3 regions of the Granulicella sp. L56 genome follow, and region 3 is predicted to be linked to each of the others. Evidence: riboswitches for the same ligand, from Rfam matches in the RefSeq annotation. Region 3 holds a riboswitch; each other region holds the start of a gene.
The links. A riboswitch is a leader RNA that binds a small molecule or an ion and turns the genes downstream of it on or off. The one in region 3 is predicted to bind cobalamin.
Positions count from the first base shown of each region.

Region 1 (3,250 bases), on a different contig from region 3:
ACCATGCCGCTTGAACGCATGAAGCATCTCCATGCGCGACCGCGCCGTCTCCATCGAGATAACGTCTGCATCCAACGCAGCAATCGACGACAGGATGTCTTCGAACTGGCAGTAGCACATATGCGTATGGATCTGCGTGCCATCCGTAACGCCGGACGTAGCCAGCCGAAACGCTTTGACCGACCAGTCAAGGTAAGCTGGCCACTCCGACCGCCGCAGCGGAAGCCCTTCGCGCAGCGCAGGCTCGTCCACCTGAATGACGCGGATGCCCGCCGCTTCGAGGTCTTGAACCTCTTCGCGTAAGGCCAGCCCGATCTGCCAGGCAACGTCCCTTTCGGAAATGTCGTTGCGAACGAACGACCATTGCAAAATGGTGATGGGACCGGTAAGCATTCCCTTCATTGGCTTAGTGGTGAGCGAGTTGGCATAGCTGCTCCACTCGACCGTGATGGGACGGGCTCGCGAGACATCGCCATAGATGATCGGCGGCTTTACACAGCGCGAGCCATAACTCTGCACCCAGCCGTTCGAGGTGAAGGTAAATCCGGCAAGATGCTCGCCAAAGTACTCGACCATGTCGTTGCGCTCGAACTCGCCATGGACGAGAACGTCGAGCCCAATCTGCTCCTGTTCGCGGATGCATTCCTCGGTCTTCTGTTTCAGAAAATCGTTGTACTTCGCATCCGAGATCGTGCCTTTCTTGTGTGCGGCTCGCTGCTTGCGAACCTCCTGCGTCTGCGGAAAGGAGCCGATGGTGGTTGTCGGCAGCAGAGGAAGACCAAGCTCCTGCCGTTGCACAGTGACACGCTGTTTGTAAGGCGACTTGCGCCGGAAGGCTCCTTCGGACAGTGTGGCGAGCTGTCCGCGAACGACCTTGTTAGTGCTGCTCTCTGCGACAAGACGGTCTTCGTGGCGACGGCGATTCTCCGCAAAGGCTGCGGCAGCTACTTCAGGTCCCTGCGCAAGTTGGACAAGCTCTTCCACCTTTTGCTTTGCGAAGCTGAGCCAGCTCAGCACTCGCGGATCGAGCTTGTCTTCATCGGCGGTGTCATAAGGAACGTGCAGCAGCGAACAGGATGGCGCAAGCTGCAACCGCTCTGCACCGATCTTTGCGGTAACGGAAGCAACGACCTGATGCAGTGCCTTCAGATCGGCGAGCCAGATATTACGGCCATCGACGCATCCAAGGCTGAGCGTCTGATGCGATTGCAACTGTTCAACCACTTCAGCAACTTGCTCAGACGCTCGAACAGCATCAATATGCAATCCGGCAGTGCCAAGCGAGCAAGCCAGTTCGAGATTGTCGCCCAGCTCGCCAAAGTAAGTCGTCAGCATCAGCTTGAGCGGAACGCTGGCAAGCTCGGCGTAGGCGGAGCGAAACGCCTCGGCATAGCCTTCAGGAAGATCGGTGACGAGAGCAGCCTCATCGATCTGAACCCACTCCGCGCCTGCTGCGGCAAGCTCGCCCAGCACCTTGCGATAAGCGTTCAGGAGTCGAGGCAAAAGGTCCAACGGATCGATGCCATCGACGGCTTTACCAAGCAGCAACAAGGTAATAGGACCTATCAAGACCGGCCTGGTTGCGATACCGAGGCTTTTCGCTTCGGCAAACTCGGCCAGCAGCTTTGTCGTGTAGGGCGTGAATGCGAGATCGTCGCTCCACTCCGGGACCAGGTAGTGATAGTTCGTGTCGAACCACTTGGTCATCTCCATGGCAGTCTGCTCGTTGCTGTTGCGTGCCATCTGGAAGTAGCGGGTGAGCGTGACTGGTCCAGCGCCGAAGCGTGACGGAGTTGCACCGATGAGCACCAGCGCGTCGAGCACCTGATCGTAGAACGAGAAGTCGTTGCTGGGAATGACATCGAGACCGGCATCTTTTTGTAGTTGCCAGTTGCGCTGTCGCAAGGTCTTTGCGGTTGCCAGCAGATCGGTCTCGCTCAAACGGCCGCGCCAGAAATCTTCCAGCGCGAATTTAAGCTCGCGATGGCGACCGATACGTGGATATCCCAAATTTGCGGTTACAGGATTTGCAGTTGATAGTGAAGGCGATAACATTGTGTGGGTTCCTCTCCTGATGAAACGAAGGAACCACCTTATGCGCAGGCATCGTCGCTTCCGCAGTAGCGGAGTCGACGGAACATTGGCAACCGGCCCATACTCGAGACCAGTGTCCTCAGCGCAGCCGCAGTGGGAGACGCAACGTCTCTTCCGCGGTGGTGGCGGCGGGCCGGTCTTCGGACTTTGGGCTACCTACTAAACGCCGCTTCCCATTCTTTTTCAAGAACAGTGCTTGGCCAGGGCCTTGCGTTGTTCGTTCCCATCACCGCTGCGAGTCAGCGCCGGAATCTCACCGGCTTCCCGTTTAACAAGACCGAGGTCTTGCACCTGCACATCTTTCACTTTACATCAGACGGAGGCCACGCGAGCGGCTGCTCCAACCGCCGCTCCAGAACTTTGAGCGCAGGATCGAAGCCGGTGATCTGCTTTACCCACTCCGAATCCGCTTCGTAGGCCTCTTCGGGAATAAGGCCGATGAGTTCAGCGTCGTCGATGAGAACGCCGTGCCGCTGCGCGAGATGCTGGATCGTCGCGTGAATGTGTCGCATGGGAGTGATGCGGAATTCGGTGATGTTCATGCTCACCTGGGCGCGGCCATTGGCGACGACGCCGATAGCCTTCACTCCATGCAAACCACCATTCGAGGCGCGGATGTCGCGAGCGATGGCGCGTGCAGCGGAGATGTCCGGCTGGTGCAGATGCACGTTGTAGGCGATGAGGAAGTTCCGCGCTCCAACAGCGGAAGCGCCTGCCGTCTCGTGCAGCCCTGGCCCGCCAATATCTGGGCTGCGGGATGAATCACGGCGCGTTGCTTCACGCAGTCCCTCGAACTGGCCTTTGCGTACCTCTTCAAGCTGGACGCGATCGGGACGTGCGGCGGCGGCTCCGTAAAAGTAGACAGGAACGCCGTAGGTTCTCCATATCAGCAGACCTGCCTGCCGCGCCAGCACGGCGCACTCCGCCATCGAGATGCCGCTGACGGGGATGAACGGGACGACGTCCGCAGCGCCGATGCGAGGATGAACGCCTTTCTGCTTGGTGAGGTCGATCAGCTCTGCCGCCTTGCCGACAGACTTGACTGCTGCCGCAATCACCGCTGCCGGTGGTCCTGCAACAGTGATGACGGAGCGATTGTGCGCCGTATCGAGCGACCAGTCGAGCAGGCTTACGCCTTCGACCTGCATCGCCGCGA
Region 1 is NZ_LMUS01000001.1:442,487-445,736, forward strand. Features, by position in the region: gene metE (5-methyltetrahydropteroyltriglutamate--homocysteine S-methyltransferase) at 1-2,055, opposite strand, end outside; cobalamin riboswitch at 2,208-2,404, opposite strand; gene ftcD (glutamate formimidoyltransferase) at 2,397-3,250, opposite strand, start outside.
Region 1: linked by a shared signal. The riboswitch ahead of metE (5-methyltetrahydropteroyltriglutamate--homocysteine S-methyltransferase) and the one ahead of GSQ81_RS14075 (ribonucleoside-diphosphate reductase subunit alpha) in region 3 are both predicted to bind cobalamin.

Region 2 (3,250 bases), on a different contig from region 3:
AAGTAAGCGATGTCGCCGTATTGGTCGTAAACGATAGGCTGGCCGACGGGATAGAACTGGACGAGCTGTTCACGCTTGCGGGCGATGCCGTAGCGGACGAGGTTATGCCACTTCTTGATGCGGTTTTCGACGGTGGCTCCGGAGTAGAGGTCCTGATTGCCCTGCTTGCCTGCGGCGGAGATGCCGAAGAAGTCGTGCGCGTTGGGAACGCCGCTGGCCGAGACAGCGTTGCGAAGGGTGAAGCGCGCCTGAGTGTTGGCGGTGATGTTATAGCCGATATTGGCGGCGCTGGTGGAGGAGTGGTACCGGTCGAGGGGAAGCGCGTTGGAGCTGTCGAAGCGAGAGAAGGCTCCGTAGTAGTCGAAGCGGTTGTAGGCCCCGCTGAGGATGGCCTCGTTGCGATAGGTGTGGAAGTTGCCGGCGTCCCCGGAGTAGTTGAGCACGGGGCGAAGGGAGCTGCCACGAGGAGTCGAGAGATTGATGACCGAAGCCCCGGCGTCGGAGCCGTAGAGGACACTGTCGGGGCCACGGTAGAACTCGAGGCCATTGAGTGCGGTGGTGGAGACGTTGCCGAAGTCGAAGACTCCGCCGACGTCTTCGGCGGGAATGCCGTCGATGAGGACCTTGTTGGCGTCGGAGTTGCCGCCACGGACAAAGAGCGAGGCGACTCCGCCGTACTGGCCGGTCTGCACAGCGACGGCGCCTGGCGACTGGCGCAGGTCGTCGACGATGCCAACCTGGGTGACGAAATCGGATTGAGGGATGACAGTAACTGGTGAGCTGATCTGCTGGATGGGCGTAGGGATTCCGGTGGCCGTGACGGTGATGGCGGAGGTAACGGAGGCGACTTCAAGGGTGACGTTGCGGGTGACGACGTCGGTGCGGCCGCCGTAGAAGTCCTGGCCGATGTTGGGCGTGAAGGTACGCGCGGAGGTGAGCAGGATGAAGCGTCCGGGCGCGGTGCTGCGGATCTCGAAGGAGCCGTCGGGGCCGGTGAGCGAGGCGGCGATGGCGCTCTTGCCCTGGACGAGCTGGACGCGGGCTCCGGCGACAGCTGCGCCGAGCGGGTCGGTGACGGTGCCGCGAACGATGACGGCGCGGGCGCAGGGTGCGGCAAGAAATGAGATAGCGGCGAGTGCGGCGAGCGTTCGAAGAGATGACGCGACCGCGGAACGGTGCAGAGGTGCAGGCATGAGTGAAGCTCCTCCATTCCCCCCTCGGGAATGTGGTTGATGTACGCAGACGGAACCGGTCTCCTGACTGACGCGATGCATGATGGCCGTAGGACTTGGCTGCTTCCCTTCCCAATGCGTTGGCATCAGTGGGAGCGGCTGGCTGGCATTCACGCAGCGGTGGTGCGGCTGCGTGCGCGAATCACAGTTGCGGGGCAGTGGCGGAGTCTCACCGCGCTTCCCGAGCATTCCGAATCGGGACAAAGGGTTTAAGTGGAACGGCCGGAGGTACGATGCCAGGCCGCAGGGGAAAAAGGGTGAGGCTTAAGTTTGAGGCATGGGTTGATGGAAGTCAAAAATGAATGCGTAGATCAATGCGTAGATCGAATGTGGACTGACAAGGCCCTGTTGTTTGCGGCCTTCAGGATTCAGGGGTATCGGGCTGATAGGGGCCGCCAGGAACACCCCAGTTCCAGGCGGGCATGGGCGCATCGGCGATAGGGGTATCAGCGGGGAGCGCTGAGTTGATGACGGCAAGACGAGAGCCCCACTCGAGGTAGGCTACGAGGGCAGAGCGGAACTCGGGATCGGAGGGCAGTTCCAGTTCGTCTGCGGTTTCAAGGAGAAGAACAACCCAACGTTGGCGTTGCTGCTCGGTGATGCCTCGACCGAGGTGATGACGGATCATAGCAGCGTGTCCGCCATGAAGTTTGGAGTAATCATCGGGGCCACCCAGCACTTCAGCGATGAACTGGGCCACATGCTGGAAGTGCTCCTTCGGCATCTGAGCAAAGAGAGGCTCAAGAATAGGGTCGGAAGGAACCTTCTGGTAGAAACGGTCGATAAGGCGGTCGATGGGTTCTGAGCCGCCTAGCCATTCAAAGAGCGTGGGGACTTTGGGAGCCATGAGTGGAATTTTAGCGCGAACCAGATCGGTGCGCGATTCTTATGGGATGAGGAGGAGCTTGCCGGTGGTGATGCGGGCTTCGAGGTCACGGTGAGCGTGGGCAGCATCGGCAAGAGGATAGGTGTGCTCGAGGCGTAGCTTGAGCGTGCCGTCGGCGACGGCATTGAGGACGGCGTTGGCTCGAAGTTCAAGCTCTGCGCGGGTGGCGATGTAGTCCTTGAGCGTGGGCCGGGTGATGTAGAGCGAGCCGAGGCCGGAGAGCTTGATCAGGTCAAAGGGCGGGACGGGACCGCTGGAACCGCCGAAGAGAACCATGGTTCCGCGCGGACGAAGCACTTCGAGCGATTTGTCGAAGGTGGATTTGCCTACCGAATCGTAGACGGCGTGCAGACCGGAGGGGCTCGATTTTTTGATCTTCGCGGCAAAGTCCTCCCTGGTGTAGAGGATCACCTCATCGGCCCCGGCGGCACGGGCGAGATCTGCTTTCTCGTCGCTGGAGACGGTGGTATAGACGCGAGCTCCGAGCGACTTGGCCATCTGGATAAAGAGAAGACCGACACCACCGGCTCCGGCATGGATAAGGACCTCGTCGCCGCTGCGGATGGGATAGGTAGAGTGCGCGAGGTAGTGGGCGGTCATGCCCTGCAGCATGGCTCCGGCGGCCTGCTGAAAACTGATAGCTTCGGGAATTTTAACCAGGCGATCGGCGGGGGCTACGGCCAACTGAGCGTAGGTTCCCGGAATAGAACACCAGGCGACGCGGTCGCCAACGTCTACAGTGGTGACGTTATCTCCAATGGCCACAACGGTCCCCGCAGCCTCCTGACCGAGAGTGTAAGGAAGTTTGGCCGGATAGCGCCCTTCCCGAAAGTAAACGTCGATGAAGTTGACACCGGAGGCTTCGAGCCGGACGAGAGCTTCACCGGGGCCGGGAGTTGGCGTGGGGAGATCGCGGAGGAGGAGAGCGTCGGGGCCGCCGGGAGCGAGAATCTGAATGGCTTGCATTCTGGATTGGATGCGAGTGGGGAGCGATTTGCCGTGTCTTTTTTGAGGACGATGGCGACGGCTGACAGTACGATTTATTCGAGGGATTTTTTTGAGCTTTACGTGGCTTTTGCTCTTCGCGAATGATAGTTTGCATGGTACTCGTAAACTGCAGCATTACGTTTTC
Region 2 is NZ_LMUS01000001.1:1,015,594-1,018,843, forward strand. Features, by position in the region: gene GSQ81_RS04130 (TonB-dependent receptor) at 1-1,193, opposite strand, end outside; cobalamin riboswitch at 1,229-1,440, opposite strand; gene GSQ81_RS04135 (group II truncated hemoglobin) at 1,594-2,079, opposite strand; gene GSQ81_RS04140 (quinone oxidoreductase) at 2,119-3,084, opposite strand.
Region 2: linked by a shared signal. The riboswitch ahead of GSQ81_RS04130 (TonB-dependent receptor) and the one ahead of GSQ81_RS14075 (ribonucleoside-diphosphate reductase subunit alpha) in region 3 are both predicted to bind cobalamin.

Region 3 (3,250 bases):
GCGGGGCATCAGCCCTCGCTCGGCGAGACTTATATTTCAACTGGAAGCCTCTATCTTGCCAGCGCGGCGTGGCTGCCCCTCGGCCTGCCTCCAACGGACCCATTCTGGTCGGCGCCAGCGGCACCCTGGACACAGCAGAAAGCATGGTCCGGCGTAGACATTCCGGTGGACCATGCTCATGATGACGTTTAGCTCAAAGACGCATCAAGAATAAAGACTGGTCCAATCGAGAATCACTTTGCCTGTCATTCCCGACATCATCGCCTGAAAGCCTTGCTCGAAATCGGCGTAGGAATATCTGTGAGTGATGATCGGCGTGATATCAACGCCTGATTCGATAAGGACGCTCATCTTGTACCAGGTCTCATACATCTCGCGTCCATAGATACCTTTGATGGTGAGCATGTTGAAGACAACCTGCCTCAGATCAATCGCCATTTCCTTGGAAGGTATGCCGAGAATCGCAATCTTTCCGCCATGACTCATATTCGAGATCATTTCGCGAAGAGCAGCGGCATTCCCAGACATCTCAAGACCGACATCGAAACCTTCCTGGAGCCCAAGCTGCTTTTGCACCTCTGCTACAGGGGTTTCCATTGGGTTGACCGCAAGGGTAGCCCCCATCTTTCGTGCAAGTTCGAGACGATAAGGATTGGGATCCGTGATGACAACATGCCGCGCACCGGCGTGGCGAACGACCGGGATACACATGATGCCGATGGGACCGGCGCCTGTGATCAGGACATCTTCTGCGAGCACATCGAACGACAGAGCCGTGTGAACAGCATTACCAAAAGGATCGAAGATGGCAGCAACTTCCTGATTAATATCCGGGTGATGGCGCCAGATATTCGTCATGGGCAAGGCGATGAACTCCGCGAAAGCACCGGGGCGGTTCACACCCACTCCTGAGGTAGCCGCGCAGAGATGCCTTCTGCCTGCGAGACAGTTTCTACATCGGCCGCAGACAACATGGCCTTCTCCGCTGACGATATCTCCAGGGTGAAAGTCGTTGACGTTCGAACCAACTTGCACGATCTCGCCGACAAACTCGTGGCCGATCGTCATTGGCACAGGGATTGTGCGCTGCGCCCACTCGTCCCAGTTGTAGATATGAACGTCGGTTCCGCAAATTCCGGTATAGCGAACACGGATAAGGACATCGTTGATGCCGATCACCGGCTCGGGAACATCCTCAAGCCACAAACCTGATTTCGCATGAGCTTTTACAAGAGCTTTCATCTTAAGTCTCCCTTTACCAGTGGAACATCTTTCGCAGCCACAATCTATTTTCAGACAGAAGAAAAGGTTGTGCTCATACCTGCCGACTCCAGAATCTAATTGATGCCCTGAGAGATGGATCTGCGTTTCGATTTAGCAATGCGGACGTGACTCTTTACAGATGTGAAGATTTTCCGAGGACACGGCCACTTTTTTTCCCTGTTGCTCGCTGCTGCGCCGGCGCGTTAGCCAAAAATTCTTCCGAGGATAGACGGCCTGGCAGATTCGAATGGCCGTAATTGCAGCAAATTCAGGCCGTTTGCCCCGTGATGCCGCGATTTCCAAATATGCACAGGTACCCCTATATATCGCGGTTGACGCGTCGGAATACGCTTGATATAGTCGTTTTACTTCACGGTACCCGATTGCGAAATCGGGTTTAATAGGGAACCCGGTGAGATTCCGGAACTGCCCCGCAGCGGTAAGCAGGAACGAACGTCCCGTAAGAGCACTGGTCCGATACCTAAAAGTCGGGCTGGGAAGCTGGGATAAGTAGGCAGCCTGCAAAGTCCGAAGACCTGCCATGAGATGTGCCGATATGGCACAAAATTCACGCACCTCCGAGGGGAGGATGGGGTGATCGGCGTGTGTCTCGGCGATCCTTCCGTCTGTACCTTCCCGGAGCGAAAGGACACCTCCCCGTGGCGACTCTACAGACGACGCTCTCTGACCTTGATCCACAATTTCCTACTGCCGATGTTGCTCCGCAGATGCAGGTTCGCAAGCGCAGCGGCGCGCTGGAACCGGTAGATGTTAACAAGATTGTCCGCGCGGTGGAGAGGTGCTGCCATGGTCTGCCCCATGTCGACCCGATCCGTGTGGCCAGCAAAACCATCGGCGGATTGTTCGATGGCGCATCAACCCGCGAGCTAGATTCCATCTCAATTCAGACCGCAGCGGCCCTGATTGCAGAGGAGCCGGAGTACTCGAAGTTGGCAGCACGCCTGCTGCTGGCGACGATCTCGAAGGAAGTAAGCGGGCAGAATATCTATTCGTTCTCGCAATCGATTGAGGTCGGCCATCGAGAGGGCATCATCTCGATGGACACCGCTGAGTTTGTCGGCGCAAATGTGCGCAAGCTGAACAGCGCCATCGACGACCGCTTCTCCGACCGCTTCGAATACTTCGGTCTGCGAACGGTGTATGACCGCTATCTATTGCGCCATCCCATCACGCGGCAAGTGATCGAAACGCCACAGCATTTCTTTATGCGAGTTTCGGCAGGCTTATCGGTGCGAGTGAACGAAGCCATCGAGTTCTACAAGCTGTTGGCCTCGCACGATTACATGCCGAGCTCGCCGACATTGTTCAACAGCGGAACCAAGCACTCGCAGATGTCGTCCTGCTATCTGCTGGACTCTCCGGCCGATTCGCTCGATTCGATCTACGACACTTATAAACAAGTCGCATTGCTATCGAAGTTTTCAGGCGGTATCGGATTGGCATTTCATCGCGTTCGAGCAGAGGGTTCGCTGATTCGCGCGACCAATGGAATCTCGAATGGCATCGTGCCCTGGCTGCGCACGCTGGATTCATCGGTCGCGGCGGTAAACCAGGGAGGCAAACGGAAGGGAGCGTGCTGCGTCTATCTCGAACCATGGCACGCAGACGTTGAATCTTTCCTAGAGATGCGCGACAACACCGGCGACGCCGCTCGACGGGCATACAACCTGAACCTGGCGAACTGGATTCCAGATCTGTTCATGCGCCGCTCGGACGAGGATGGCATGTGGTCGCTGTTCGATCCAAAGGATGTTCCGCACCTGACCGACCTCTACGGCGAAGACTTCGACAAAGCCTATGTGGAAGCTGAGGAAAAACAGCTCTACCGCCGACAGGTGAAAGCACGCGATCTCTATGCGCGCATGATGCGCACGCTCGCAGAGACCGGTAACGGATGGATGGTCTTCAAGGATGCCTGCAACATCAAGAACAATCAGACGGGCGCTGCAGGGAATGTTGTTCACCT
Region 3 is NZ_LMUS01000006.1:1,516,213-1,519,462, forward strand. Features, by position in the region: gene GSQ81_RS14065 (DUF2264 domain-containing protein) at 1-192, shown strand, start outside; gene tdh (L-threonine 3-dehydrogenase) at 205-1,242, opposite strand; cobalamin riboswitch at 1,620-1,822, shown strand; gene GSQ81_RS14075 (ribonucleoside-diphosphate reductase subunit alpha) at 1,923-3,250, shown strand, end outside.